Regions from separate parts of the Bacillus sp. CIS52 genome, predicted to be linked through region 1. Evidence: riboswitches for the same ligand, from Rfam matches in the RefSeq annotation. Region 1 holds a riboswitch; each other region holds the start of a gene.

Region 1 (7,329 bases):
ATTTTTTCTTCATAGCCATCTGAGATGAATTGAGCCTGGTCTTCAACTTTCAAATGTGCTTTTTCTTCAAAACCATCCTGTTCCTCACCATCAAAACGATAAAGTTTTTGCAATAGCCTCCAGAATGTTTCAACTTCTTCAGTTGTGAACTCATGAAACATATCCGCTAAAAAATAGGTGGATTTTTCTGAACAGGAAACTAACGCTTTTTTTCCTTCAGGGGTAATCTCAATATTGATTGCACGTTTATCCAGTTTGCTTGGCACAGTGTGAACATATCCTTTTTTCGCGAGGCTTGAAATTAGCTTGTTAGCGGTTTGTTTTGTTGTGCCCAGCTTTTTAGCGATATTCATAAGTGTGGTATCTTCCGTCGGTAAATGGGCAATAGCGATAAGAGTCATGTGCTGTCGGGAAGTCAACATTTCTAAGTATTCGTCTCCGCGAGTTTGTACCTTATTGACGACCGAAAACAGTGATGCGTAACTTTGTTGCATAAAATGCAGTTCTTTCATTAATAAATTAATATCCATAAGTGATCTCCAATCTAAATTGTCACCATGTTGACAATTACAATATACATTGAAATGGGAAATAAGTCAACATGGTGACTAAAAGGGGGGTACGGCTGTTTTACAAATGTCACAGGCAGTCGGAGTGTTTTCAAAAGGTGAAATAAATATAATAAATGCGAGAAGGTGTTTGGCATGCAGAAAGTGAACTGGTCAGAACAGTATGAATGGTTCAATAAACAGGATGAAAAAGACGGGCGTTTAATGGCGCTCCTTCGTCATGAGCTTGCATATGAGGAAGTCATACGGTTATATACGAAAGGGTTTTATTTGAAATCCAAAGAAGGGGATGTTTCGTTAAGTAAGAACGATATCTGTCGTATGTTTGGGGTTGAAGAGAGGCAGGGCGGCAAATCTTAATGAACGGGAAGAGGAGAACTCTCTTCCCGCTATTCACGGCAGCTGTTATTCTTTTTCCAGCATGGAAGTCAGCCATTCTCGTAATGCAGTTTTCTGACATACCGCTTTCCGTTTCTGGTGATATGCGGAATATCGGAAGTGTCAGGCACGATTTGTTTTGCTTCTTCCTTAGTCACTCCTAAATAATAGCCAATGTAGAAGTGAAGATCTTTTTCTTTGATGAGAATTTGGTCAGTGTGTTCATGAGGATCAGGTGATTTAAAGTTTTTTAATCCGTCTCCTATGAAATATCCGGCTAAAGCGGTGCCAATGCCGGTAATAATATCCATACAGCAAACCTCCAATAAAAGTCATTATGTTTTATACGGTCAAATCCGCCGAAAGGATTCACTTTCAGTAAGACCGGGGGAGCTTATTTTTGCTTTCCGATCTTTTCCACCTGTACCTTTCCGGAGAAGAAAACAGCGCCTCCGCCCATATCTGCAAGCCGATCGGGAGTGAGTGAATTGACCAGCTGTTTTTTATCATCCGCGTCTGCCCAAAGACCTTGGCTGACTGCAACGCCGGGAAGCACTTGTTCGCCGACTGAAGCTGTCAATTCACATTCGCCGCGGTTGTTCCATATTCTCACGGTTTCCCCGTCTTCGATGTTCCGGCGCTCAGCATCTTTTGTATGAATAAAAAGCTTTGGCGCTTTTTCCAGTTTTACGTGTTTTTCATTATTCGAAAATGTCGAATTTAAAAAGTTATGATTCGGTCCCGGGACAAATAACAGCGGGAAATCATCATCGCTCTCAAGAGGGATGTGTGTCGGCAGCGCCGGATAACCGTCCTGTTTCATCTTTTCAGAATATAATTCAATTTTTCCGCTCGGTGTCTTGAGCTTGCCAGGAAAAAGCGGTTTTTTCCGATTAGCTCTCATGAAAGAATAGGATGAAAGCGAATCATAATCAATATCCTCGATATACGGATTGGCGGGAAAGTCCAGCGCCTGTCTGATTAATTCTTCATCGGAATTCTGAAGCTCCTGCTCGGTAAAGCCCATCGCCCCGGCAAGCAAACGGAACACTTCCGTATTCGATTTGCTGTCCCCATATGGTTCGATTACCGGTTTTTGCAGCTGAATAAAATGATGCCAGTAAGACGTGTAAAAATCCGTGTTTTCAAAGGCGGATGAAGCAGGGAGCACGATATCCGCATATTTGGCGGTTTCTGTTAAAAACAGATCGTGAACGACTGTAAATAAATCTTCCCGCTGCAGACCTTTTCTGACTTTATTCGCTTCCGGGGCAACTACCGCGGGATTGGTTCCGTAAATAAACAAGGAGCGTACGGGCGGTGTTGTTTCTAAAAGAACGCTTCCGAGTCTGTTCATATTAAATGATCTTGGCTTCCTGCCATAAAGCAGATCAGGCCGCTGGAGCGCTTGTCTGTTATAGTTTAATATCGCGCTGTTGTGCTTGATTGCGCCTCCCCCGGTGCGGAGCCACTGTCCTGTCACAGCCGGAAGGCAGGCGACGGTGCGGACGATCATTCCGCCATTGTCATGGTGCTGAATGCCGTTTCCGATCCTGATAAGGGAAGGGGAGGTTTCGCCGTACATTCTCGCAAGGCGTCTGATATCGTCTGCTTTAACGCCTGTTATAACAGAAACCGTTTCAGGATCATACTGTTTGACATGCGCTTTTAATTCTTCACTGCCTTCGGTGTATTCTGTGAGAAATGCTTCATCGTGAAGGTTCTCGGCAAATAAAACATGCATGATACCGAGAGCGAGTGCGGCATCTGTGCCGGGGCGAATGGGAATAAACCAATCGGCAAGCCGGCCTGTTTGGTTCTTATGTACATCGATAACGACAATTTTAGCTCCTTTTTTCCGGGCTTTTTGAGCAATCATGACCTGATGCATATTCGTGCTGACGGCATTGATTCCCCAGAAAATAAAGAGCTTTGCATGTATGGTCTCTTCCGGGTCAGTACCTGCGCCTTCTCCCATTGTATAGTTGTAGCCCTCCGATCCGGCTTTGCTGCAGATCGTCCGTTCGAGCTGGCTCGCCCCGAGTCGGTGGAAAAAACGGCGGTCCATTCCCTCTGCCGCCAGTTTTCCCATATTGCCGTAAAAGCTGTACGGGAGAATGCTTTCCGCTCCTTCTTCGGCAATAAGCTCTTTCCAGCGCGCACTGATCGTATTGATTGCTTCGTCCCATGAAATAGGCGCAAACACGGCTTCACCTTTTTCGCCGATCCGTTTTAACGGGACGGTTAAACGTTTTTCATCATAAATGCGCTCAGCCATGTGCCGGACTTTGTTGCAAATATTCCCTGAGGTGACCGGGTGATCCGGGTCTCCCTGAATGTTAACGATTTTTCCGTCTTTTTTTGTCACAAGTAAGCCGCATTGATCGGGACAGTCCAGTGAGCACACCGACTTAAAGACGCCGTTTGGCTGTTTTGCAGCAGAATTCATAGCCCATTTCTCCTCTTTTTTTATATTGTAAGCATTATAACATTTCGAAATAGATCGTCAATTCAGAAAAAAAGTGTTGACATCACGGAAAGACTTATCTATGATGAGTTTATTCTTTTTAAAAGCCTGACAATTTCATCATTTTATTTTCTATCAAGAGAGGTGGAGGGACTGGCCCTATGAAACCTCGGCAACATTTATTGTGCCAATTCCAGCAAGCGTATGCTTGAAAGATAGGAAAGAATGGTCTATACATATTTGTGCGCTTCAAGCGGATAAAGACGGTATATGAATCTCTTTCCTTCTTCGGGGAAAGAGATTTTTTTGTGAAAAAATTTATGTGAAAAGGATGTTTTGCACCATGACGGTTTTAATTACCGCACCATATCACGACGAGGGGCTGAAGGAGCTGACAGATCTGTTCGGCCGGACTGTACACCTGCCGTGGAAGAAGCACGGCAGGGCCTATCGGGAAGATGAATTAATCCGGATGATTCAAGAGACAAACGCGTCGGGGCTTATTACCGAACTTGATGAGGTATCTGAGCGAGTGATTGATATATTGCCTGATTCCGCTTTTATCGGCGTCTGCAGAGGGATGCCGTCTAATGTGGATATCGCGGCGGCGACTAAAAGAAAAATTCCTGTCTTCTATACACCGGCCCGCAATGCCCAGGCTGTTGCTGAAATGTTTATCGGAAATGTCATTTCATTTTTGCGCCACACGTATTCTTCCCATCGGTGGCTGAAGGACGGGAAGTGGAATGGTGATTATTTGCAGGCTTACATCAAATTCAGGGGAAATGAGCTGACGGGGAAAACAGTCGGCCTTATCGGTTTCGGAGCTGTAGGACAGAGAATCGCCCGGCTGTTGTCGGCTTTTGACTGCAAGGTGCTGTACTATGACCCCTTTGTCAATCATGAGAACCGGGAGTATGAAAAAACGACGATTGAACGGGTATTTTCCGAAAGTGATATTGTCTCCGTTCATTTGCCGCGCACCGAAGAAACCATCGGCCTAATCGGCGCCCGGCACTTTCAATTGATGAAGCAAGAAGCTGTTTTTGTCAATACATCAAGAGCGGCGGTTACAGACGGAAAAGAGCTGCTGCGGGTGCTGAAAGAACGGCGGATTAAAGGAGCGATCCTTGACGTGTTTTATCACGAACCGCCTGAATCTTCTGATTATGAATTGATCTCACTGCCGAATGTGTTTGCGACTCCCCATTTAGCGGGCGCAACATTTGAGGTGGAGGATCATCATGTGAGGATTTTAAATGAGGCGCTTTTCAAATGGAAAAAAGATCAGCTCTGCTCAATACGTGAACTTTATAACAAAAGAGAACTTGAGATGGAAGGATAGAAAAAGGAGGAGGCTGTAATGGCTGAACAAAAAGGCTACCTTGTATTTGACATCGGGACAGGGAATGCGCGAGTCGCGGTTGTGACTGCCAGCGGCGACGTGACCGCACTGGAAAGGGAAGACATTGAATATGTGACGGATCCGCTTTATCCGGACGGCCGTTATTTCTCGCCGGAAAGATTATGGGCGCAAATCAGCGCTATGGCAAAAAAGGCTATTGCTAAAAGCCCTCATATTACATTAATCGGAATCACCTCAACAAGCCAGAGGCAGGGAATTGTTCTGATTAATAAAGATAAAAAGGCGTTTCTCGGTCTGCCCAACATTGATAATAGAGGGCGCGAATGGGAGGGAGAGATCGAGTTAAAAGAAGAAGTGCATCAGCGCGCCGGACGCCTTCCGAGCGCTTTATTTTCCGCCATGAAACTTGTCGGGTTAAAAAAAAGACAGCCGTCATTATGGAAAGAAGTGAAGTACATCACAAGCATCAGTGACTGGGTGACATTTGAGCTGAGCGGAATTTTAAGCTATGAACCGTCACAGGCCGCTGAAACACTGCTGTTTGACGTAAGGAAAAAGGCGTGGTCAGAGAAATTATGCAGCATCTTCGGGGTGCCTTCTGCCATTCTTCCTTCACTCGTCCGATCTGGGACGGTTGTCGGAATGTTAACGTTTAAAAAAGCGGCTGTTCTCGGTCTTTCTGAAAGAGTGCCTGTGATTGCAGGCGGAGGAGACACACAGCTTGCCATTAAAAGTGCAGATGCAAAGCCGGGAGATATCGTCATCGTATCCGGTACGACGACGCCGATTACAAAGATAACAGCGGAGCCCGGAACCGAAAGTTTAGAGAATGCATGGCTGAATTGCCATACAGAAGAAGGTCAATGGCTTCTTGAAACTAATCCGGGTGTAACAGGACTCAATTATCAAAAATTAAAATCCATTTTTTATCCGAATGAATCCTACGGCGTCATGGAACGGGAAATCGCCAGTCTGCCGAAACATGATCAAGCTTGTGTTTCTGCGTTAGGCTCCTATTTATCGCCTGAGAAAAACGCACTCGCAAAAGGCGGATTTATTTTTGATGCCCCGCTGTCCCAAAGTTTAAGCCGAGCGCATTTTGTCAAAGCCGCTCTGATGGAAATCGCTTTTTCAATCAAATGGAACTATGAGGCGTTAACAGAAGTGACTTCCTTTTCCCAAAATGTGAAGGTGTGCGGCGGGGGTTTCCAAAGTGCTGCGTTGACACAGTTTCTTGCTAACCTTCTGCAAAAGAAGATTTATAAGAGAGAAGGCTTCAGCCAGGCATCCGTAATGGGGGCGGCGATGATCTGCAACGAAGCTCTCGGTGTGAAAGAAGAACTTTCGAACCGCACAAAGCTAATTGAACCCGAATCGGATCAGACGGATCTCTTCCTATATGAAGAATGGAAACATACGCAAAAATTATTTGCGCATTTTCAGCCCAGCGGTGAAAGCCTGACTTGGGGATGAGATGACAACATGAAAGATTGCTGAGGAGGAACAAAAATGCTTAATAAAATAGGAATTCCGAAACAGCTTGCCTGGGGATTTTTAGGGGTCGTGCTGTTTATGATGGGGGACGGCCTTGAACAAGGCTGGCTCAGCCCGTTTTTAGTTGAAAACGGCTTGACGGTACAGCAATCAGCATCCTTGTTTACGGTTTACGGTATTTCTCTCGCAATAGCGTCTTGGTTTTCAGGCGTCTGCCTCGAAGCCTTCGGCGCAAAGCGGACGATGTTTATGGGGCTGTTATTTTACGTTATCGGAACAGCCGCGTTTATCGCATACGGATTTGAAAATCTTAATTTGCCGGTAATGTATGTCACGTATTTTATTAAAGGGCTGGGCTATCCGCTGTTTGCCTATTCTTTTTTGACATGGGTGATTTACCGGTCGCCGAAAAACAAGCTCAGTACGGCGGTCGGCTGGTTCTGGATTGCATATTGCTGCGGGATGTTTGTATTCGGAGCCTGGTATTCTAGCTGGGCCATCAAATCTTTCGGCTATTTGAATACGCTGTGGAGTTCAATTTTCTGGGTATGCCTCGGCGCGTTTTTTGCTTTGATTTTAAATAGGGACCGCTTTGAAAAGAAAAAAGCAAGTAAACAGGAAAAGGTGCAGGAATTAATGAAAGGAATCACCATCCTTGCTGAAAATCCGCGTGTGCTTTCAGGGGGGATTGTTCGGATCATCAACAGTATCGGAACATACGGATTTCCGGTATTTCTCCCAATGCATATGGCGCAGCACGGCATTTCTACAAATGTATGGCTGCAGATTTGGGGCACGATCTTTCTCGGCAATATCGTCTTTAACTTAATCTTCGGTGCAGTCGGCGATGCGTTCGGCTGGAAAAAGACTGTCATGTGGTTCGGAGGAGCGGGCTGCGGCATTTTTACCCTTTTATTATATTATGCTCCTGTTGTATCACATGGGAACTTGCTTTTCGTCAGCATTGTCGGCTTTATTTGGGGAGGGCTTCTGGCCGGATTCGTTCCGATCGGAGCTATCGTGCCGACGGCGGCCGGCAGCGATAAAGGTGCTGC
Region 2 (7,329 bases), on a different contig from region 1:
TCTGCAAGCGGGTCATCAAAGTGCCAGACGATTTTCGGAAGCTCGTTCATATACTCCTCAGGAGAAATGACTTTGCTGATATTTTCAATCCCGAGCGCGGCAGCTGTTTCCTTCGCTACGTCAACCTCACTGAAGCCCTGCTGTTCAAAGCCGACAGAAAATGTTTTAAGGTTCGGGTGAAATTCTTTCGCAACTGAGACGATAAAAGAAGAGTCGATGCCGCCGGATAGAAACGAACCGACAGGAACGTCACTTCTCATGTGGACTTTGACAGAGTCAAAGATTGCGTCTCTGACTTCTTTCACCAATTTATCTTCATCGGACTGAACAGGCTTAAAGTTCGCTTTGAAATACGTTTTAAACGCGATTTCGCCTTCCGGGCGGATCGTAAACTGGCTGCCCGGCTCGACTTTTTTCACTTCAGCGTCAAGCGTGCTCGGTTCAGGGACGAATTGGAAAGACATATATTGCTGTAAAGAAGCTTTATCGAGATCAATACCGTTTTGAGCGGCCATTAAACTTTTTCTTTCAGATGCAAAATACACTTTGTCCCCGATGGTTGTGTAATACAGCGGTTTAATGCCGAACGGGTCTCTCGCGCCGTACATGACACGGTCAGTTTTGTTCCAGATTAAAAACGCAAACATTCCGCGAAGCTTTGAAGCAGCTTCTTCTTTATAATGACGGTATGTCGCAAGGAGCACCTCTGTATCGGAATCTGTATTGAAAGTGTAGCCTTTCGCTTCAAGCTCTTCTCTCAATTCAATGTAGTTATAGATTTCGCCGTTAAAAATGATCCAATATTTCTCATCTTCATATGATAAAGGCTGTCCGCCGTTTTCTACGTCAATAATACTGAGCCGTCTGAAGCCGAATCCGACGTGCTCATCATGATAATACCCATCGCTGTCAGGACCGCGGTGAACGATCATTTGGTTCATTTGTTTGATTAGCTCTTCTTGATCTGCGGTTTGAGTTAATGGATGCTTATTAAAAACACCGACAAATCCACACATAGTATAGCCTCCATAAGTGTAATTTTCTAATTGAACCCCCTTTTTATAGACGCTTTGTTACGCCATTGGTTTCACGCTATGTAAAAAATAAGCATGGCAGCATCTGCAAAAAGGGAAAGCCGCTTAAATAAGCGGCTATAAAATTATTCTCCTAGTGCTTCTTTGCGAAGCGCATCCGCCTTGTCAGTACGCTCCCAAGGAAGATCCACATCGTGACGTCCGAAGTGGCCGTAAGCGGCAGTCTGTTTATAGATCGGACGGCGCAAATCAAGCATTTTAATAATGCCGGCAGGTCTCAGGTCGAAGTTATTCCGTACGACTTCGATCAGTTTCTCTTCAGAAGCTTTTCCTGTATCAAATGTATTGATGGAAATAGATACAGGCTGTGCCACGCCGATTGCGTATGCAAGCTGCACTTCACAAGAATCAGCAAGTCCTGCAGCCACGATGTTTTTTGCTACGTATCTCGCAGCGTAAGCCGCTGAACGGTCTACTTTCGTCGCATCTTTACCGGAGAATGCACCGCCGCCGTGGCGTGCATATCCGCCGTATGTGTCAACGATGATTTTACGGCCGGTAAGTCCCGCATCGCCTTGAGGACCGCCGATTACGAAACGTCCCGTAGGGTTGATGAAGTATTTTGTTTCGTCATCAATCAGTTCCTCAGGCACGACAGGGTTAATGACATGCTCTTTCAGATTGCGCTGAATCTGCTCAAGCGTAATTTCCGGATGGTGCTGAGTTGAGATGACGATCGCATCGATGCGGACCGGCTTGTTGTTCTCATCATATTCAACGGTAACTTGCGTTTTTCCGTCAGGGCGAAGGTACGGAAGAATGTCTTCTTTGCGGACTTCGCTCAAACGGCGGGCCAATTTATGCGCCAAAGAGATCGGAAGCGGCATAAGCTCTTTCGTTTCGTTACACGCATAACCGAACATCAGACCTTGGTCACCCGCTCCGATAGCTTCGATTTCAGCATCGCTCATTGTGCCTTCACGCGCTTCAAGAGCCTGATCGACACCCATCGCGATATCCGCAGACTGTTCATCAATTGATGTTAAAACAGCGCAAGTCTCCGCATCAAATCCGTATTTTGCCCGTGTGTAGCCGATTTCTTTAATCGTTTCACGGACTGTTTTCGGAATGTCAACGTATGTTGAAGTTGTAATCTCTCCGCTTACCAGCACAAGGCCTGTCGTTACAGATGTTTCACAGGCTACGCGCGCGTTCGGGTCTTTTTTTAAAATCTCATCTAAGATGCTGTCAGAAATTTGGTCACAGATTTTATCCGGATGACCCTCAGTAACAGATTCAGATGTAAATAGTCGACGGTTTTTACTCATTCACTTTTCCTCCTGAAAAAAGATCTTTTTAAAGACCTTCTCATATGATACGGAACTCGCTCCCTCTTAATACAATGTCATACTATATCAGAGAATGTTAATTGGCATATTTTATGAAATAAAAAAACCTTTTCCACTCGAGGAAAGGGTTTGGTCTGTGTGCCTTTCACTCTTATCGCTCAAGGAAATATTAAACCTTGCATCAGGTTAGCACCTTGGTTTCCCACAGTGTATTCACCTGCTTTTTTACAGAGAAACCGGTTGCTGGGCTTCATCGGGCCTGTCCCTCCGCCAGCTCGGGATAAGAGTATCCGCTCAATGAAATATCTTATCGTAAAAGGGCGGAAAGTGTCAATATGAATTAAAGCGATTACGCGCCTTTATTTCAGGAAGCAATGGAAAAACACAAACAAATAATAATAAACAGTATAGACTATTTTTATATATGTGTTATACTAATTCCACATTCAGCGAAATACAAATAAACCGGCAAAGGAAGGGTTTTATGAAATTAGTTGATTTAACTGCAGATCTTCAAGCATTACTCGCAAGTCCAAATGTGCATCATAATTTATCGGCGCCAAAACTTACCGAAAAAGTGATCACCCGAAATGAAGGCACACTGACATCTACGGGCGCCGTACGCGCCACTACCGGTGCATATACGGGGCGATCACCTAAAGATAAATTTATCGTTCGTGAAAAAAGCACAGAAAATCAAATTGATTGGGGCGCAGTGAACCAGCCCATTTCTGAAGAGGCGTTTGAAAAGCTGTACGCCAAAGTCGTCAGCTACTTAAAACAGAGAGATGAACTGTTTGTTTTTGAAGGATTCGCAGGCGCAGATGAAAAATACAGACTGCCGATTACAGTCGTAAATGAATTTGCATGGCACAACCTGTTCGCGCGCCAGCTGTTTATCAGACCGGAGACGGCTGAAAGGGATTCGGAAGCACAGCCCTTTACCATTCTCTCAGCTCCGCATTTTAAAGCGGATCCGGAGACGGACGGCACGCATTCGGAAACATTTATCATTGTATCTTTCGAAAAGCGCGTCATTTTAATCGGCGGTACCGAATACGCCGGAGAAATGAAAAAATCAATTTTCTCCATTATGAACTTCCTTCTTCCGCAGCAAGATATTCTGCCGATGCACTGCTCAGCCAACGTCGGTGAAAAAGGTGATGTCGCCTTGTTCTTCGGTCTTTCCGGCACGGGGAAAACGACGCTTTCGGCCGATGAGGACCGGAAACTGATCGGCGATGACGAGCACGGCTGGTCAGACTCCGGCGTGTTTAACATTGAAGGCGGATGTTATGCTAAATGTATCAATCTGAGCGAAGAAAAAGAACCGCAGATTTTTCGTGCGATCCGCTTCGGCTCTGTTCTTGAGAATGTTGTGCTTGATGAAAAAACGGGTGAGGCGGATTACGACAATTCCTTCTACACGGAAAACACAAGAGCCGCGTATCCGATTGAGATGATCGGCAATATCGTGCAGCCGAGCATTGCCGGCCATCCGCAGGCGATCGTCTTTTTAACGGCGGACGCGTTCGGGGTGCTCCCTCCGATCAGCAAACTGACGAAGGAACAGGCAATGTATCATTTCTTAAGCGGGTACACAAGCAAACTCGCGGGAACCGAGCGCGGCGTGACATCTCCGCAAACGACTTTCTCCACGTGTTTCGGTTCACCTTTCCTGCCGCTTCCGGCTCACGTCTATGCCGAAATGCTCGGGCATAAAATCGACGAGCACGGCGCTCAAGTCTTCCTGGTCAACACAGGCTGGACCGGCGGAGGGTACGGAGTCGGAGAGCGGATGAAACTTTCGTATACAAGAGCGATGGTAAAAGCCGCAATTGACGGCACGCTTGATCAGACAGATATGACGGCAGACAGCATTTTCGGCCTGCACAGCCCCGTTCACGTTCCGGGCGTTCCGGATGAGGTTCTTCAGCCTGAAAACACATGGAGCGATAAAAAAGCATACAACGAAAAGGCGCTGTTTTTAGCCAATGAGTTTAAAGAAAACTTTAAAAAGTTTTCTCATGCAGACTCGATCGCCAAAGCCGGCGGGCCTCTCGTTTAATCAAAAAAGCCAAGGGCGCTGCTGCCCTCGGCTTTTGTTTTTTCAGTTAGTCGAATGAAGCGAAGTGAGTCTGTATGTAATGCTCGTCCGTCCGTTCGCCCATTCGAGCTTTTGGACTTCGCCGGTCCCGGATTTCTCGCCGTTTTTTGTTTTGCGCACGTCCATCGGAATATCAAGAGGATAAACGCGGTAGCCCTCTTTCTCCAATAAAAAAATATTTTCCTCTATCCGTTTTTCATTGCCTTTTGTCACAATCATTGTATTAAATTCAACAGGCATTCCCAAAATGAAAATCCCCTTTCATTCTCTTTTTCTTTATTATCATATCATAAATCCGTTATCTTACCTTGTCTTCATCCATTCCGCCAGACGCCGGACTATGCGTCTATTTTCCTGCGGCGGAAAATAATGCGTAAAACCGCTGTAATACCAGGTTTCTACCGGTTTTCCCACCTCTTTCAGCCTGTCCTCAATCATCCGGGCATGTTCGATCGAAACATTTTCGTCATTCTCGCCATGGATGAGCAGCACAGGCGCTTGAATACGGTCTGCTTTTTCAAACGGCGAACGCCATCTGTATTCATCCGGCACCTTTTTCGGCGTGCCGCCGATCACCCGCTTCATCATCCGCCGCATATCCTTCCGCTCTTCATAAGTAAGCACCATATCACTCACACCGCCCCAAGAGACGAGCGAAGCCGCCTGATGCCCCATCTCGATCGCAGTCAAAAGCCCCATGATGCCGCCCCGGGAAAACCCGAAAATATGAACCCGGCCTTCCCTGACGTTCGGGTGATCCCGAAGCAGGCGGAAAGCGGAAAACGCGTCCTCTCTGTCCTCTCCCGCAAAATCTTCATTTCCCTCGCCGCCCTGATTGCCTCTGTAATAAGGTGCAAACACGACAAAGCCTTGGGAAGCGAACTGAACGATTCTTCCCGGGCGGACCATGCCGACATTTTTTATGCCGCCGCGCAAATATAAAAAACCGTCGTATGTTCCCGGCGCCGCAGGCTCGGCAAGGAGCCCCTTTACCTTCAGCCCTTCTGACTCGTAGCATACCGCAAAGAGCCGGACATGCGGGCTCGGAGACGGAAACCTTCTCTTTTCAACCAGCAAAGCAAATGAGCCTCCTTCATCATCAGTTTTTTTATTCTTTCCCAACCTGAATATGGGCACTCACACATTTTTTATACCCATCATACGATATGTAAAGCAAAAAGGGTTATTTTAACGCTTAATATAAGGAGGTTACAACGTGAACAAATGGCTCAAAACGAGCTGTATCTTTGTCATATGCGCCCTATTCCTGCTCATTCTTCCGGCCTGCAGACAGGAAGAAAGTCTGACAAAGGTGAAGGTGGCGGAAGTCACACACTCCGTCTTCTATACGCCTATGTATGTCGCTGAAGCGAAGGGTTTCTTTAAAAAAGAAGGGCTTCAAGTGTCTCTTCAAACAACATGGGGCGGAGACAAAACGATGACATCGCTTTTGTCAAACGGCTCTGACATCGCGCTGGTCGGTTCTGAAACATCTATTTACGTGGAAGCGCAAGGAGCTAAAGATCCTATCATCAACTTCGCGCAGCTGACGCAGACAGACGGCACTTTTCTCGTGGCGCGGAAGGATGAGACATCATTCAAGTGGGACGATTTAAAAGGAAAAACATTTCTCGGCCAGCGAAAAGGCGGCATGCCTCAAATGGCCGGTGAGTACGTCCTGAAAAAACATCACATACAGCCGAAAAAAGACATCAACCTGATTCAAAACATTGATTTCGCCAACATTTCCAACGCATTTGCATCCGGCACCGGTGATTATGTGCAGCTGTTTGAACCGACGGCATCCCAATTTGAAAAAGAAGGCATCGGCCATATCGTCGCATCCTTCGGAGAAGCTTCAGGCCAAGTGCCTTACACAACTTTTATGGCAAAAGAAAGCTATTTAAAAAACAATGAAAAAACGGCGGAAAAATTCACCCGCGCCATTTACCGCGCCCAGCAATGGGTGGAAAGCCACCCGGCCAAAGACATCGCAAAAACGATTCAAAAGGAATTTGCAGATACCGACCCGGCCATTATTGAAGCATCAATAGAACGCTATAAAAAACAAAAATCATTCTCTTCAGACCCTGTTCTGCAAGAGGATGAATGGGAACAGCTCCAATCAATTATGGATGAAGCCGGAGAGCTCCCGAAACATATTCCGTACAGCAAACTCGTCAACACAACAATCGCCAAAAAAGCCACCTCAGAACAATAGGAGGAACATGAATGTCTTTTTTACAAGTGGATCATGTGACACATACTTATTTCTCGCTGAAAGAAAGAACAACCGCCGTGAAAGATATACATTTTCATATTGAAAAAGGGGATTTCATCTCTTTTCTCGGGCCGAGCGGATGCGGAAAAACCACACTCCTGTCCATTCTGGCCGGCCTTATCGCCCCCGCGCAAGGCCGGGTGCTGATTGAAGGAAGCGTGCCGAACCATAAAGAACACCAAATCGGCTATATGCTTCAGCAGGATTATTTATTTCCTTGGAAATCAATTGAGGAAAACGTCCTGCTCGGTTTACACATTTCCAAAACATTAACAGAAGAAAAAAGGGCTGAAGTTCTCAGCCTTCTGCCTAAACTCGGATTAATCGGCGTCGAAAAAAAATATCCGAAAGAGCTTTCAGGCGGAATGCGGCAGCGGGCGGCACTTGCCAGAACGCTTGCGCCGGACCCGGGACTGCTGCTTCTGGATGAGCCGTTTTCCGCGTTGGACTTTCAAACGAAGCTTTCTTTAGAAAACCTTGTCTTCAAAACATTAAAAGATTTTCAAAAAACCGCCGTGCTCGTCACCCACGATATCGGTGAAGCCATCGCCATGAGCG
Region 3 (7,329 bases), on a different contig from region 1:
AAGCGAAAAAAGGGTCGCTTGCAGCCGTTCGTCCTGATGATTTAGGCGCGCTTTGTGTGAAAGAAACGCTGAAACGGGCAGGCGGATATGAAGGAAACATCGATGACTTAATTATCGGATGTGCAACACCAGAAGCCGAACAAGGATTAAATATGGCGCGGAATATCGGTGCGCTGGCGGGGCTTCCTCATACGGTGCCGGCCATTACGGTGAACCGCTACTGCTCTTCCGGACTCCAATCCATCGCTTACGGTGCGGAAAAAATTATGCTCGGCGCGGGCGACACCGTCATCGCCGGCGGTGCGGAATCCATGTCGCAAGTTCCGATGATGGGACATGTGACCCGCCCGAATATCGCTTTGGCGGAGCATGCGCCTGAGTATTACATGAGCATGGGGCACACAGCGGAGCAGGTCGCCGAAACGTACGGCGTATCCAGAGAAGACCAGGATGCGTTTGCCGTCCGCAGCCATCAGAATGCCGCGAAAGCCCTTAAAGAAGGGAAATTTAATGATGAAATCGTGCCGGTTGAAGTAACGCTGACAGAAGTCGGGGATGATCATAAGCCGCGGAAAAAACAATTTACCTTTTCTCAAGATGAAGGCGTGCGCCCCGGCACATCGGCTGACGTATTGGCAAAGCTCCGTCCGGCTTTTTCTAAAACGGGAACCGTGACGGCCGGGAACTCTTCACAAACGAGTGACGGCGCCGCGGCTGTCATGCTGATGGATCGCGAAAAAGCTTCGTCGCTCGGGTTGGCGCCGCTAGTCAAATTCCGTTCCTTTGCCGTAGGCGGCGTTCCCCCTGAGGTCATGGGGATCGGTCCGATTGAAGCCATTCCGCGGGCGCTCAAGCTTGCCGGACTCGAATTACAGGATATCGGGCTATTTGAATTGAATGAGGCCTTTGCTTCACAGGCCATTCAAGTCATCAGATCGCTGGGAATAGATGAAGAAAAGGTGAACGTCAATGGGGGTGCCATCGCGCTCGGACATCCGCTCGGCTGCACGGGGACGAAACTGACCTTGTCACTCATTCATGAAATGAAACGGAGAAACGAGCAATTCGGCGTGGTGACGATGTGCATCGGAGGCGGCATGGGCGCTGCCGGCGTATTTGAGCTCATTTAAACAAAGGGGGAAACAAACATGAAACAGGAAACGGTCAACGTCAAAAAAGGCGGCAGCTTTCTGATTGAGGAGACGGGATATGATCAAATATTCACTCCGGAGGACTTTACAGACGAACATAAAATGATCGGCAAAACGACAGAAGACTATGTCGTAAACGATGTGCTTCCTTATATTGATGAAATTGAAAACCATCAGTTTGAGCATTCAGTCAGACTGCTCAGAAAAGCCGGAGACTTAGGCCTCCTCGGAGCAGATGTGCCAGAAGAGTACGGCGGCATCGGCTTGGATAAAATCAGTTCAGCCTTCATTACGGAAAAATTTTCACGTGCCGGCAGCTTTTCGCTATCTTACGGCGCTCACGTCGGTATCGGCTCATTGCCGATCGTGTTCTTCGGAACTGAAGAACAGAAAAAAACATATTTGCCGGACTTGGCTTCAGGACAAAGAATCGCGGCATACGCCTTAACTGAGCCCGGTTCAGGTTCAGATGCCCTCGGCGCGAAAACGACGGCTGTTTTGAATGAAGCGGGCACACATTATATTCTAAACGGAGAAAAGCAATGGATTACTAACTCCGCCTTTGCAGATGTCTTTGTCGTCTACGCAAAAGTGGACGGAGATAAGTTTTCCGCATTTATCGTAGAGAAAAATTATCCGGGCGTGTCAACGGGCCCTGAAGAGAAAAAAATGGGGATTAAAGGTTCATCGACGAGAACGCTGATTTTAGATCAGGCGGAAGTGCCGAAAGAGAACCTTCTCGGCGAAATCGGAAAAGGCCATGTCATCGCCTTTAATATCCTGAATATCGGACGCTACAAGCTTGCCGTCGGCACAATCGGCGCTTCTAAACGGGTGATTGAGCTGTCTGCCGCTTACGCAAACCAGCGCCGGCAATTTAAAACACCGATTTCAAGCTTCACGCTCACTCAGGAAAAGCTTGCGACAATGTCGGCACGGCTTTACGCCATGGAGAGCTCTGTATACAGGACAGTGGGCTTATTCGAAGATAATATGAGCAGGCTGACGGAAGAAGCGCAAAAAGACGGACGCGAAGTCGCAAAGTCGATCGCCGAGTACGCCATTGAATGCTCGCTCAACAAAATGTGCGGATCTGAAACGCTTGATTACATTGCCGACGAAGGCGTTCAAATTCACGGCGGTTACGGGTTTATGCAGGAATATGAAGTGGAGCGCGCCTACCGTGACTCGCGAATCAACAGAATTTTTGAAGGCACAAATGAAATCAACCGCCTGATCGTAACGAGCACGTTCCTGAAAAAAGCCGTAAAAGGGCAGCTTCCGCTCTTTGAAAAAGCGAAGGCGCTCCAGGAAGAGCTCATGATGCTGATGCCTGAAGAGCCGGGCTCAGAGCCTCTTGAACAGGAAAAATACATTGTCAGACAGGCGAAAAAGATTGCCCTCTTGACAGCGGGGCTCGCGGCGCAGAAATACGGGAAAGAGATCGAAGGCGAGCAGGAAATCATGGTAAACATCGCTGATATCGTCAGCGCGGTGTACGCTTTGGAATCTGCCGTCCTCAGAACGGAAAAAGCGATTGCGGCGGACGGTGCCGAAAAAGCCGCGCAAAAGCTGTTATATACGGAAATCTTTGCCCAGGAAGCCCTTCAGAATATTGAAGCGCATGCCAAAGAATCACTGATCGCCATGGAGGAAGGAGATTCCCTCCGCATGATGCTTTCCGTGCTGCGCAAACTGACGCGCCTGACACCGAAAAATCTGATTCAGAAAAAACGTGAAGCAGCGGCCGCTGTCTTCCGTGAAGAAAAATATATCGTCTGATCACATGCTGTAAGCGCTCCTTCATCCGGAGCGCTTTTTCATGAAGCAACGTTATAGGTTTTTACAAGTGATTGTGTTAAAATAACGACGATCATTTACAAGGGGTGAAGAAGATGTCGTTGAATTTTTACTGGTACCCTAAATGCGGAACGTGCCGTAATGCGAAAAAATGGCTGGAAGACCGCGGTAAGGAAATAAACGAAATACATATTGTGGAGGAAACTCCGTCGAAAGAAGAAATTAAAGACCTCTATGAAAAGAGCGGACTTGAGCTGAGAAAGTTTTTCAACACGAGCGGCATGAAATACCGCGAGCTGAACCTAAAGGAAAAACTGTATCACATGTCAGAGGATGAACAGCTTGACCTTCTGTCATCTGACGGTATGCTCCTGAAACGCCCGATTACGACAGACGGCGAAAAAGTCACTGTCGGCTTCAAAGAAGACCAATTCGAAAAATATTGGATGTAATGCCGCGTTCAAAGAATTATGGTATCTTCTTATTATAAGAAAAAATTGGAGGGATTTAGATGAGCACACCGAAAGATATGCGTTATTCCAAAGAGCACGAATGGGTCAAAGTTGAGGACGGAAAAGCCCGTATCGGGATTACACATTTTGCGCAAGCCGAACTTGGCGATATCGTATTTGTCGAGCTTCCGGAAGTCGGCGCTGAAATTAAAGCGGACGAGCCATTCGGCAGCGTAGAATCTGTCAAAACCGTATCCGAATTGTACGCACCGATTAACGGAACGGTGACGGAAGTGAACGAAGACCTTGATGACAGCCCTGAATTCGTAAACGAGTCTCCGTATGAAAAAGCGTGGATGATCGTCGTGGAACCGGCTGATGCTGAAGAAATCGAAAACCTCATGACTTCCGAGCAATATGACGAAATGACACAGGAAGACTGATCGGATAGCCAAAGGGCCATTTGGACATTCTATCTGTAACGGGAGGTGTCTAATATGGCTTTTGATAAACAAAAGGTCGATGTGACGGAGAACGTCACGGGCCGCTTTCAAAACGGCCGGTTTTCCTTGTTTCATGAAAATGAAGCCATCGGCGAGATGACAGGCATGAACCAGTACGAGCTCAAACAGGGCTTTTCATTTGAGAATCAAAAATTTTATAAAACAGCCGATGTCATAAACGGCAGTGATCCGAAATATGTGGATTGCGATTATGAGAACGGCTGGTGTTAACAGTTGGCGGTGAATTTCACTGCCTTCTTTTTTAATCTGACGCTAAAACAATCGGCAGGTGATGCGCTTATGTTCAACGGAGATGAAAAGGTGATCATCGTAGAAGGAAAATCGGATAAAATCAAAGTCAGAGAAGTGCTCATCGAACCCGCGGAAATCGTCTGCACAAACGGGACGATCGGCCAAACCGAACTGGAAGATTTGGCGGACCGCCTGTTTGACAGAGACGTGTTTATATTAACGGACGCGGATGAATCCGGAGAAAAATTAAGAAAACAGCTGAAACGGGAGCTTCCCGAAGCGCGCCATATCTATATAGACAGAACATACAGGCAAGTCGAGTCGTGCCCGGGCCATCATCTCGCATCCGTGCTGATCAGAGCCGGCCTTGATGCAGACCCTGTATTTTTGAAAAAGAACGACCTGAGGTGATAATCAAAATGAAAGAACTCCAAGAAAATGAACTCGAATTGATTCAGGATGACATCTATCTCCTGTATTTGTACACCCCGTTTTGCGGCACATGCCAGTTGGCGTCCAAGATGCTTTCTGTCGTCGAAGAAATGCTGCCCGGCACCGCCTTCTATAAAAACAACGTGAATTATTCCCCCGCATTCGCCAAAGCCTATCAGATTGAGAGCGTTCCGTGCTTTTTGCTGTTTAAAGGCGGAGAGCTTGTTGAGAAAGGATACGCCTTCCGCTCCGTTTCCTATTTATATGAGCTGATTAAACAAAAAACATCGCAAACGTTCCCGATGTGACAATTTTTACAGGAAAATGTCGTGCGGTTTATAAAGGGTTCTGTCCGTTAAAAAGAGAAAGTGTATGTATGGCCATTAAAACGGGAGGTTATACGAGTGGAGAAAATAGAAGTTTTGGAGAATGACGGACAGCATCTGTTTTTGAAACCGCTATTAAACGCCTCAACGCTGCTGATTACATTCCAGGGAGAAAAAGAAGCCTTAACGGTCTCAATTAACGGACAGGGAGAAATGAGAAAAACGGCGGTTTCAAAGGAAAAATCTAATTTGACCTTTTACGGAAACCAGACGGAAATCATCCATCTCCTGCACGGTGATGTCTCTTTGCAGAAGCTCATCCAAAGCGGAAAACTCAAAGTGAAAGGATCATTCCGAGCCCTGCTGAAGCTGGAGGCCATCCTCTGGCTGACAAACGGATTTTTTCAGACGATCAGCAAACGGCCGTAAACTGCCAATCTACTATGTGACAATAGCTTCCATTATTTATTTTATTGACTTTTTATCATTCGCCGTGCTATTCTACAGTAAGAATTTCCGGACGAAAATACGATATGTTTTCTCTTATCAAGAGAGGTGGAGGGAAGTGCCCTATGAAGCCCGGCAACCATCAACGATGTTGAAATGGTGCCAATTCACTCAAAGCGGTCTGCTTTGAAAGATGAGAGAAAGGCCTTTTTCAATAAGCCTTTCTGCTCATTTTTGCAGAAAGGCTTTTCTTTTGCGTAGAAAACCGGAAGATTTCTTAGAATAGTGTAAGGCAGGTGATTGCTTTGATCCATCTTCAAAATGTTTCAAAAATTTACAAAGCGAAGCATGGGGATGTCAATGCTGTCCAAGATGTCACTCTTGATATCAAAAAGGGCGAAATATTTGGAATTATAGGATATAGCGGAGCTGGTAAAAGTTCCTTAATCCGTCTTTTGAACGGCCTTGAAAAGCCGACGTCAGGCATCGTGGAAGTTGCGGGGACGGAATTAAATAAAGTAAGCAGCCGCGGACTGAGAAAAGCGCGCCAGGAAATCAGCATGATTTTCCAGCATTTTAACCTTTTGTGGTCGCGCACCGTCCGGGAGAACATTATGTTTCCGCTGGAAATCGCAGGCGTGAAAAAAAGCGAACGGGTCCGCCGCGCCGATGAGCTGATTAAACTGGTCGGATTAGAGGGGAAAGAAAAGTCTTATCCGTCACAGCTGAGCGGCGGTCAAAAGCAGCGTGTCGGCATCGCCCGGGCGCTCGCCAATAATCCGAAAGTCCTTCTGTGCGATGAAGCGACATCAGCGCTCGACCCGCAGACGACCGATTCAATTTTGGATCTTTTATCCGATATAAATGACAGACTCGGTCTGACGATCGTGCTCATTACCCATGAAATGCACGTCATCCGAAAAATCTGCAACAGAGTCGCCGTTATGGAAAACGGGAAAGTCGTTGAAGAAGGCGAAGTGCTCCAAGTCTTCAGAAACCCGCGCGAACCGATGACCAAGCGTTTCGTTCAGCAGGTGACAGAACCGGAGGAGACGAAAGAAACCATCCAGCATTTTCTGCAGGAAACCGCGACAGGAAAAACGATTCAGCTTTCATTTGTCGGGCAGGCCGCCGAGCAGCCCCTCATTACGGAGATGATTCGAAACTTTGATGTGGACGTCAATATTCTGCAGGGGAAAATCTCACAGACGAAGGACGGAGCCTACGGTTCTTTATTCATCCATATTGACGGTCAGGAAAAAGAAGTAGAAAACGTGATCCGGTTCATCAAAGACAAACAGGTAGAAGCAGAGGTGATCACAAATGTTTGAAAAATGGTTCCCGAACGTTGATTTAACCGAGCTGTGGACGGCCACATACGAGACCCTTTATATGACGGTCATCGCCTTAGCCTTTTCGTTTGTCATCGGAGCGATTCTCGGTCTTCTGCTCTTTTTAACGGGCAAGGGAAGCTTATGGGAAAATAAAATCATTAACACTGTGATTGCGGCGGTCGTTAATATTTTCAGGTCTATTCCGTTTCTTATTTTAATTATTCTGCTTCTCGGTTTTACTAAGTTTTTGGTCAGGTCAATTTTAGGGCCGAACGCGGCATTGCCGGCGCTGATTATCGGCTCCGCGCCGTTTTATGCCCGGCTTGTTGAAATCGCGCTGCGGGAAGTCAATAAAGGAGTCATCGAAGCTGCCAGATCAATGGGAGCAAAGACATCGACGATTATCTTCAAAGTGCTGATTCCTGAATCAATGCCTGCGTTAATTTCGGGCATCACCGTTACAGCCATCGCCCTGATCGGATCTACCGCCATTGCCGGCGCCATCGGTTCAGGCGGACTCGGAAACCTTGCATATGTAGAGGGGTACCAGTCCAATAATACGGATGTAACGTTTGTAGCAACTGTATTTATACTCATCATCGTCTTTATCATTCAAATCATCGGTGATGTGA
Region 4 (7,329 bases), on a different contig from region 1:
AAAGGGGCGTATTGATCAACGACGCTTGACAGCAGCTGGGCGACACCGGTAAAACCGCTGGCATATACATTCGCCGGTATCAGAAATAAATTCAGCCCCGCCGCATATAGAAACGCGCCGATGACGACGATTGCTAATTTTTTTACTTGTTCAAGTACCATGGCTTGCTCCTCCGCTCATTTTCATTATTAGCTTTTCCCTTAAAACAAAGTTTTGAACACTATTTTGCCACATTTATATGATATAGTTGGCATCACTCTCACCAAATGGAAAGAAGGGAATTATGATGACAGTTCACCTTATTGCTGACAGCGCCTCTGATCTGCCGAAATATTACATTGAAGAAAACCGGATCGGGTTCATTCCGCTGCACGTAACACTCGACGGAAACGAATATGAGGACGCGGTCACCATTCAGGCGGATCATATATTTCAAGCGATGCGGGATGGGAAAGTCCCGAAAACATCCCAGGCATCACCGGATACGATAAAAAAAGTATTTTTACAATACGCGGAACTGGGAGAGCCGGCGATTTACATTGCCTTTTCTTCAGGTCTTTCCGGCACTTATCAGACGGCCGTGATGGTCGCCAATGAAATCAAAGAGGAATTTCCCGATTTTGATTTACGGATTGTAGATTCCAAATGCGCTTCATTGGGATGCGGCCTCGCGGTGATGCATGCGCAAACACTCTGTGTTAACGGGAATACAATACAAGAAATCGAAACGTCTGTAAAGAGCTTTTGCGCACGGATGAAACATATATTTACGGTCGATGATGTCGCTTATCTCGCGCGGGGCGGCAGGATTTCAAAAACGTCCGCTTTTGTCGGCGGGCTTTTGAACATCAAACCGATCCTGCATGTGGCTGACGGCAGACTCGTGCCGCTCGAAAAATTGCGCGGACAGAAGAAACTGTTTAAACGGATTTTAGAAATGATGAAGGAAGAAGGCGGCGATTGGCCGGATCAAACGGTCGGAATCAGCTATGCCGACAATGAAGAGACGGCGCTTCGCATGAAAGAGATGATTGAAGATGCGTTCGGTCCGAAAGAGATCATTCTTCATTCAATCGGTTCCGCCATCGGCGCCCATTCCGGGCCGGGAACGCTCGCGATTTTTTTCCTGAAGCCATAATTTCCAATGCCGGCGGGCATCCTATCGTAAAGAAGGGAGGCTTTGCCGCATGAAAGATGATGACAAAAAACCGCTGGATAATAACGCCTTAAATCAAAAAAAGAACCGGCTTGCCGAAAAAAACCGGCAGGCGGGAAAAAAACAGAATTCAAAAAAACCGGACCATCTGTAAATGCAAAACAGCCCTCTTACCTTGGAAAAAGAGGGCTGTTTTTTCTGTACGGCCATAAGTGCGCCAGTTACATAGTAAACCGGCGGACCTGATAAATAAATACAGGATATAGCGTTTTGAGGAAATAAAAAACATCGGTTTTTGTTCACCGATGTTTTTGCAGAACATTTATTGTTTTTCGTATGTCCAGCCGTTTTCCTGATACACTTTGCCGTTTTTCATCAGGTGCCCGAGCGCCCGCTTAAAGGCGGCTTTGCTTAAATGAAACCGTTCGCGGATATCGTCAGGATGGCTTTTGTCTCCGTAAGGCATTGCGCCGTTTCTTGATCTCAGATAGGTCAGAATCTCTTCTGCGTCAACCGAAAGCGCGTCCTGCTTTCTCGGCAGCAGCGACATGTTGACGGAGCCGTCTTCCTTCACCTCGATGACACGCCCTGTCACGCGGCTGCCGAGTCTCGGCTCTTCCTTTCTTTCTGAAGGGTGAATAAATGCGCGGATGCCTTCATCTGTAATCAGAAAAGAGCCAGATGCGATCAGTCTGTACACCGTGCCTGTCAAGTCTTTATTCATGACGTCTTCCTCTGCATCCGTAAATAATTCACTGATGATATCCTCAGGCGCCGGCTTGGCAAACATGCGTCCGCGGCTTGTCACCTTCAGCATGCAATACAGTCTGTCGCCTTTTTGCGGCCAGACGGATTTGTACGGAGGAAGATGCTCCGTTGCGACGAGCGCGTCTTTCGACAGACCGACGTCGACGAATACGCCCATATCTTCCACTGCGTCCGTCACTTCCACCCATCCGTAATCATAAAAGCTGATGAGCGGCTTTTTCATTGTCGCCGCGAGTCTTTCCTGATGGTCGACGTAAATAAATACGTCCACTTCATCTCTGTCTTCGATATCCTCCGTGATTTCACTGTTATGTAAAAGAACCGTATCCTCGCCGTCCGTTAAAAAATAACCGAAATCGGTCTGGTGATCTATACTAAGCGTGAGCTGCTGCCCTGGTTTCATGTTATCGTCCTTCCTGCTTCGCCCGTCAGAGGCTGATGTTTTTCTCATTTTTTCCAATTCGCACAAATTCATGCTTTGTGCTGTTGGACATTTCTCTTTATTCTACTATAATCAACACATAAGTGAAATGTTATAGGAGGTTTTCTCATGGCAAAAGAAAGTTCTTTTGATATTGTATCCAAAGTTGAATTTCCTGAAGTGCAGAATGCGATTCAGATGACGCTGAAAGAAATCGGCACGCGCTATGACTTTAAAGGATCTAAAAGCGATGTGACTTTAGAAAAGGAAGAACTCGTTCTGATTTCTGATGATGAGTTTAAATTGAATCAGCTCAAGGATGTGCTGAGCGGCAAGCTGATTAAACGGGATGTGCCGACGAAAAACATTGAATACGGCAAAATCGAAAATGCATCGGGAGGCACGGTGCGCCAGCGCGCGAAGCTTGTACAGGGCATTGATAAAGACAACGCAAAAAAAATCAACGCGGTGATTAAAAACTCCGGCTTGAAGGTTAAGTCGCAGATTCAGGACGACCAAGTGCGCGTCACCGGAAAAAATAAAGATGATCTGCAGCAGATTATTGCAGCCGTCCGCGGAGCAGACCTGCCGATTGACGTTCAATTTATTAATTTCAGATAAATTATGTGATTCCTATTGATTATTGTCTCTATTTTCGGTAAATTTGGAGAAAGGGATTTTCACAGTTAAGTTTTGGAAACCCATGACAATTACATGAACGTTCTTATCAAGAGAAGCCGAGGGACTGGCCCGACGACGCTTCAGCAACCGGTGTAGTGGTTTACCCAAACCATGACCAAGGTGCTAAATCCAGCAAGCTAAAAACAGCTTGGAAGATAAGAAGAGAGACAAATGATTACAAAGTCTTCTTCTTAAGAAGACTTTTTTTATTTCTCTTTTTTCCTTGCTGAATGTGATGAAGGAGGCAAACAATGGGACTATTACAAGACTTAGAAGAACGGATTTTAATCGGAGACGGCGCGATGGGCACTCTCCTCTACTCCTACGGCATTGACAGATGTTTTGAGGAACTGAATGTATCTAAGCCCGATGAGATCAAGCGGATACATAAGGCATACGTGGAAGCCGGTGCAGATATCATCCAGACGAACACGTACGGCGCGAATTTTATTAAGCTCTCCAGATACGGCCTTGAGGATGAAACGAAAAAAATCAATCAGGAGGCGGTCAGAATCGCGCGCGCTTCCTCAGACGGCGCTTATGTATTGGGAACGATGGGCGGCATCCGCACCTTTAACAAAAACGCCTACAGCCTTGAAGAGATTAAACGCAGCTTTCGGGAGCAGCTTTATTTATTGCTGCACGAAGAGCCGGACGGCCTGCTTTTGGAAACATACTATGATTTAGAAGAGGCGCGCGAAGTGCTGAAGATCGCCAGAAAAGAAACGGAACTTCCGATCATGCTGAACGTATCCATGCACGAACAGGGCGTGCTTCAGGACGGAACGCCGCTTCGGGAAGCTCTCAGGTCAATTGCCGATCTCGGCGCTGATATAACGGGAATCAATTGCCGGCTCGGCCCGTACCACATGATTGAAGCGCTCACCGAAGTGCCGATTTTCCGTGACGCTTATTTATCGGTCTATCCGAACAGCAGCCTTCCGTCCTTAGAAGAAGGCCGGCTTGTTTATGATACGGACGATGCCTATTTCCGGGAAAGCGCCGTACAATTCCGCACTCAGGGCGCTCGCATAATCGGCGGCTGCTGCGGCACGACGCCCAACCATATCAGAGCCATGGCTGAAGCGGTGCGCGGACTTTCACCGGTCACTGATAAAGAAGTGAAAATCAGACGGGAAGAAGAAGTCATCTCCGTCCGGGATGAACGGACCGAGCCGAGTTTAAACGAAATCGCCGCGCAAAAACGGTCAATTATCGTAGAGCTTGACCCGCCGAAAAAATTGAATTTTGACAAATTTCTGCAAGCGGCGGCTGAATTAAAGGAAACCGGCATAGAAGCGCTGACGCTCGCCGACAATTCATTGGCGACACCGAGAATCAGCAATGCCGCCTGCGGTTCATTGCTGAAAGAGCGCCTTGATATCCGTTCTCTCGTCCATATTACATGCAGAGACCGCAACATCATCGGCCTTCAGTCACATTTAATGGGACTGGATACGCTCGGGCTTACCGACATTTTAGCTATCACCGGCGACCCTTCAAAAATCGGCGACTTTCCGGGGGCTACCTCCGTCTATGATTTAACGTCCTTTGACTTGATCAGGCTGATTAAACAATTCAACGAGGGCATTTCTTTATCGGGGAAACCGCTCGGCAAGAAAACAAACTTTTCCGTAGCGGGGGCATTTAACCCGAATGTCCGTCATTTGGATAAGGCCGTAAAACGGCTGGAGAAAAAAATCGAGTGCGGCGCTGACTACTTCGTGTCTCAGCCTGTCTACTCAGAGCAGCAGCTCATTGACATTCATCATGAAACAAAACATCTCAAAACACCGGTGTATATCGGAATCATGCCGTTAACGAGCAGCCGCAATGCAGAGTTCATTCATCATGAAATCCCGGGCATTAAGCTGTCTGACAGCATCCGCGAAAAAATGGCGCTCGCCGGCGAAGACAAACGGAAGCAGAAAGCCGAGGGCCTCGCCATCGCCAAGTCGCTTCTTGACACGGCGTGTGAACTGTTCAACGGAATTTATTTAATCACCCCGTTTCTCCGTTCTGATTTGACGTCAGAGCTCGCTGCTTATATTAAGCAAAAGGATGAAAAGCGGGCCGATGTATATTTACATTGATAATCAAGAGGCCGCCTGATGTGACAGGCGGCTTTTTATCACAGCAGAAGACACGGCGTACCGCGCGGCATGGCGGCGCTTGTCTGGTGCAACGCCAGATGTCACGTAAAGGGATATTACGAAAAGCTCGGCTGGCAAAGCACCGGCGGCCCCTTTGACATACCCGGCATCGGCCCCCATGTGATCATGTATAAAGAACTCTCCTGAAACAGAAAAAGCCCCCAGAGAAGCACCCTCTGAGGGCTTTTTCATCAGCTTCCGTATTGACGCCTCCCCGCTTTTTTATTACCCTTTGTTCATGAAGCAACATGCAATTCGGCAAGGACACCGGGTATGAAACGATATCTGTCAACTGCTGATCAGCTATTTTTTATGAAAAGGGAGTATGAGATGAATACGATCCAAAAACCGAAAATCCCGAAAGAGCTGCCGGTGCTTTCTTTCGCTGAAGCGCTTCAAGACGATCAGATCAAAGAAGCGGTCATTGAAAACGGCATCATAAGCGGCAAACTGCACGGCCTGCGCGCCGAAAAAGTCATTTTCAGAAATACCGTTTTTACAGATGTCTCTTTCAGACATATGGAATGTACGGATGTCTTGTTTGAAAAATGTGATGTTTCAAACGCAGATTTCAGCGGAAGCATCATCCATAGAACGGTCTTTCAGCATTCAAAACTTCTCGGCTTGAATCTGGCCGATTCCGCCATGCGCAACGTACAGTTTGAAGACTGCCTCGCAAATTACAGCTCCTTCAGCTATTCCAATATGAAGCATGTCCGGTTCGACACGTGCACTCTTACAGAAAGCGAGTGGAATGATGCCGCGCTTGAACACACAGATCTTGAGGCATGTGATCTGAACGGCGCAAACTTCATCGGCACGTCCCTTTTTAACATGGATATCAGCACGTGCACATTTGATCACCTGCATGTCTCACTTGAGAAGCTGAAAGGATGCCGAATCTCTCCGGCGCATGCCGTTACATTCGCAGAAGCGCTCGGGGCCATTGTGACGTGACCTTTTATCAAACGAAACGGCGTATACAGGAGGCCGGCTGCTCGGCATTGGTAATGTGGGGTGCGGCTTTTTATTTTGCGGCGCTTTCTACTCAGATAAAAGGAATTCTCCCAAGCCATGTTGAATGTATCGAAAGGAAAAGGGGGAATTGGAGTGTCAGACATTGTAAAGCTTTATCACTATCACAGATGGGCGAATAAGGAAGTCATCCAGCATCTGAAGACCGTGCCTCAGGCAAGCATACAGCAGAAACTGCAAAGTGTTTTTCCGACTGTGAACGCCGTGCTTGTGCATATATACCGGGCTGATTTCATCTGGCTTCACGTGCTTTACGGAGAAACTTACGAACAAATCGTCTCGCAATTTGACCAATTTGAAAAGCTCGACGGAGATTTTGCGGCGATTGAACATAGAATGACTGAGCTGGACAAAGAATACAAAGAATTTTTAAGAAAATTGGAGAACCCGGAAAGTCCGATCTCCATTTCCCATCCGCGTCTGGGATCGCTCCAGACGACATATGCCGATGTGATCCGCCATGTTGTGAATCATGGCACATACCATCGCGGCAATATAACGGCGATGCTTCATCAAATGGGGTATAAAGGCGTGCCGACTGACTACATTTTTTTTTCATACGAATCATAAAAAAGCAAAGGCCAGCTGAGCCTTTGCTTTTTTACTTCGAATCTATCATAAGGCATAGCTGGAAGCGCCTGGGGTAAGCTTTACAGGCCTTCCGGTTTTAAAAGATTCCGTGGCTACGATCCCGATTTCTAAGTTAATCGTGGCATCTTCATGCTTGCTGATCCCTCTTCTGTTCTCTGGTTTTAGGTCAGTCCGTTTTCCGGCTTACGAATTTGCGGTATTCAAGCGGCGAAATGCCTTCAATCTGTTTAAACAGCTTAGAAAAGTAGGTCGGGTCCTCCATGCCGATGGCGTCCGCGATCGCCCCCATTTTGTCATTGGTTGCGGACAAAAGACGCTTCGCCTCCGTCATTCTGACTTTGTTCGTATACTGGCCGGGCGTGACGCCGAGCACCTGCTGCATACAGCGGGTCACATAGTCTTGATTGTAATGAAGAGCCGAAGAGAGCGCTTTGATGGTTGTTTTCTCCTGATAGTGCTCCTGAAGGTACCGGGCGGCCTCCCATGCGACTCTTTCCTGTGCGGACGGTATTTGGAACGCTTCC

Evidence for each region. Region 1 has a riboswitch for S-adenosylmethionine ahead of ACH32G_RS14445 (2-hydroxyacid dehydrogenase). Riboswitches for the same ligand answer to the same signal wherever they lie in the genome.
Region 2: linked by a shared signal. The riboswitch ahead of metK (methionine adenosyltransferase) and the one ahead of ACH32G_RS14445 (2-hydroxyacid dehydrogenase) in region 1 are both predicted to bind S-adenosylmethionine.
Region 3: linked by a shared signal. The riboswitch ahead of metN (methionine ABC transporter ATP-binding protein MetN) and the one ahead of ACH32G_RS14445 (2-hydroxyacid dehydrogenase) in region 1 are both predicted to bind S-adenosylmethionine.
Region 4: linked by a shared signal. The riboswitch ahead of ACH32G_RS03800 (bifunctional homocysteine S-methyltransferase/methylenetetrahydrofolate reductase) and the one ahead of ACH32G_RS14445 (2-hydroxyacid dehydrogenase) in region 1 are both predicted to bind S-adenosylmethionine.

The regions. Positions count from the first base shown of each region.
Region 1 covers NZ_JBIUFR010000003.1:291,745-299,073, forward strand. Annotated here, with positions in the region: gene ACH32G_RS14425 (MarR family winged helix-turn-helix transcriptional regulator) at 1-530, opposite strand, end outside; gene ACH32G_RS14430 (hypothetical protein) at 705-929, shown strand; partial or broken gene ACH32G_RS14435 (hypothetical protein) at 975-1,258, opposite strand; gene ACH32G_RS14440 (molybdopterin oxidoreductase family protein) at 1,342-3,396, opposite strand; SAM riboswitch class I at 3,544-3,636, shown strand; gene ACH32G_RS14445 (2-hydroxyacid dehydrogenase) at 3,758-4,759, shown strand; gene ACH32G_RS14450 (FGGY-family carbohydrate kinase) at 4,778-6,253, shown strand; gene ACH32G_RS14455 (RbtT/DalT/CsbX family MFS transporter) at 6,290-7,329, shown strand, end outside.
Region 2 covers NZ_JBIUFR010000002.1:19,486-26,814, reverse strand. Annotated here, with positions in the region: gene asnB (asparagine synthase (glutamine-hydrolyzing)) at 1-1,016, opposite strand, end outside; gene metK (methionine adenosyltransferase) at 1,160-2,362, opposite strand; SAM riboswitch class I at 2,532-2,670, opposite strand; gene pckA (phosphoenolpyruvate carboxykinase (ATP)) at 2,868-4,451, shown strand; gene ACH32G_RS10010 (DUF2584 domain-containing protein) at 4,494-4,736, opposite strand; gene ACH32G_RS10005 (alpha/beta hydrolase family protein) at 4,794-5,567, opposite strand; gene ACH32G_RS10000 (ABC transporter substrate-binding protein) at 5,707-6,711, shown strand; gene ACH32G_RS09995 (ABC transporter ATP-binding protein) at 6,723-7,329, shown strand, end outside.
Region 3 covers NZ_JBIUFR010000001.1:1,802,813-1,810,141, forward strand. Annotated here, with positions in the region: gene ACH32G_RS08780 (acetyl-CoA C-acetyltransferase) at 1-1,130, shown strand, start outside; gene ACH32G_RS08785 (acyl-CoA dehydrogenase family protein) at 1,149-2,933, shown strand; gene ACH32G_RS08790 (arsenate reductase family protein) at 3,047-3,403, shown strand; gene gcvH (glycine cleavage system protein GcvH) at 3,463-3,846, shown strand; gene ACH32G_RS08800 (YusG family protein) at 3,901-4,137, shown strand; gene ACH32G_RS08805 (toprim domain-containing protein) at 4,207-4,569, shown strand; gene ACH32G_RS08810 (thioredoxin family protein) at 4,578-4,898, shown strand; gene ACH32G_RS08815 (SCP2 sterol-binding domain-containing protein) at 4,995-5,345, shown strand; SAM riboswitch class I at 5,457-5,563, shown strand; gene metN (methionine ABC transporter ATP-binding protein MetN) at 5,669-6,694, shown strand; gene ACH32G_RS08825 (methionine ABC transporter permease) at 6,687-7,329, shown strand, end outside.
Region 4 covers NZ_JBIUFR010000001.1:834,951-842,279, forward strand. Annotated here, with positions in the region: gene ACH32G_RS03775 (YitT family protein) at 1-161, opposite strand, end outside; gene ACH32G_RS03780 (DegV family protein) at 287-1,138, shown strand; gene ACH32G_RS03785 (DUF3941 domain-containing protein) at 1,188-1,310, shown strand; gene ACH32G_RS03790 (CvfB family protein) at 1,479-2,375, opposite strand; gene ACH32G_RS03795 (YajQ family cyclic di-GMP-binding protein) at 2,475-2,966, shown strand; SAM riboswitch class I at 3,067-3,188, shown strand; gene ACH32G_RS03800 (bifunctional homocysteine S-methyltransferase/methylenetetrahydrofolate reductase) at 3,278-5,119, shown strand; partial or broken gene ACH32G_RS03805 (GNAT family N-acetyltransferase) at 5,198-5,326, shown strand; gene ACH32G_RS03810 (pentapeptide repeat-containing protein) at 5,510-6,136, shown strand; gene ACH32G_RS03815 (DinB family protein) at 6,290-6,784, shown strand; gene ACH32G_RS03820 (AraC family transcriptional regulator) at 6,972-7,329, opposite strand, start outside.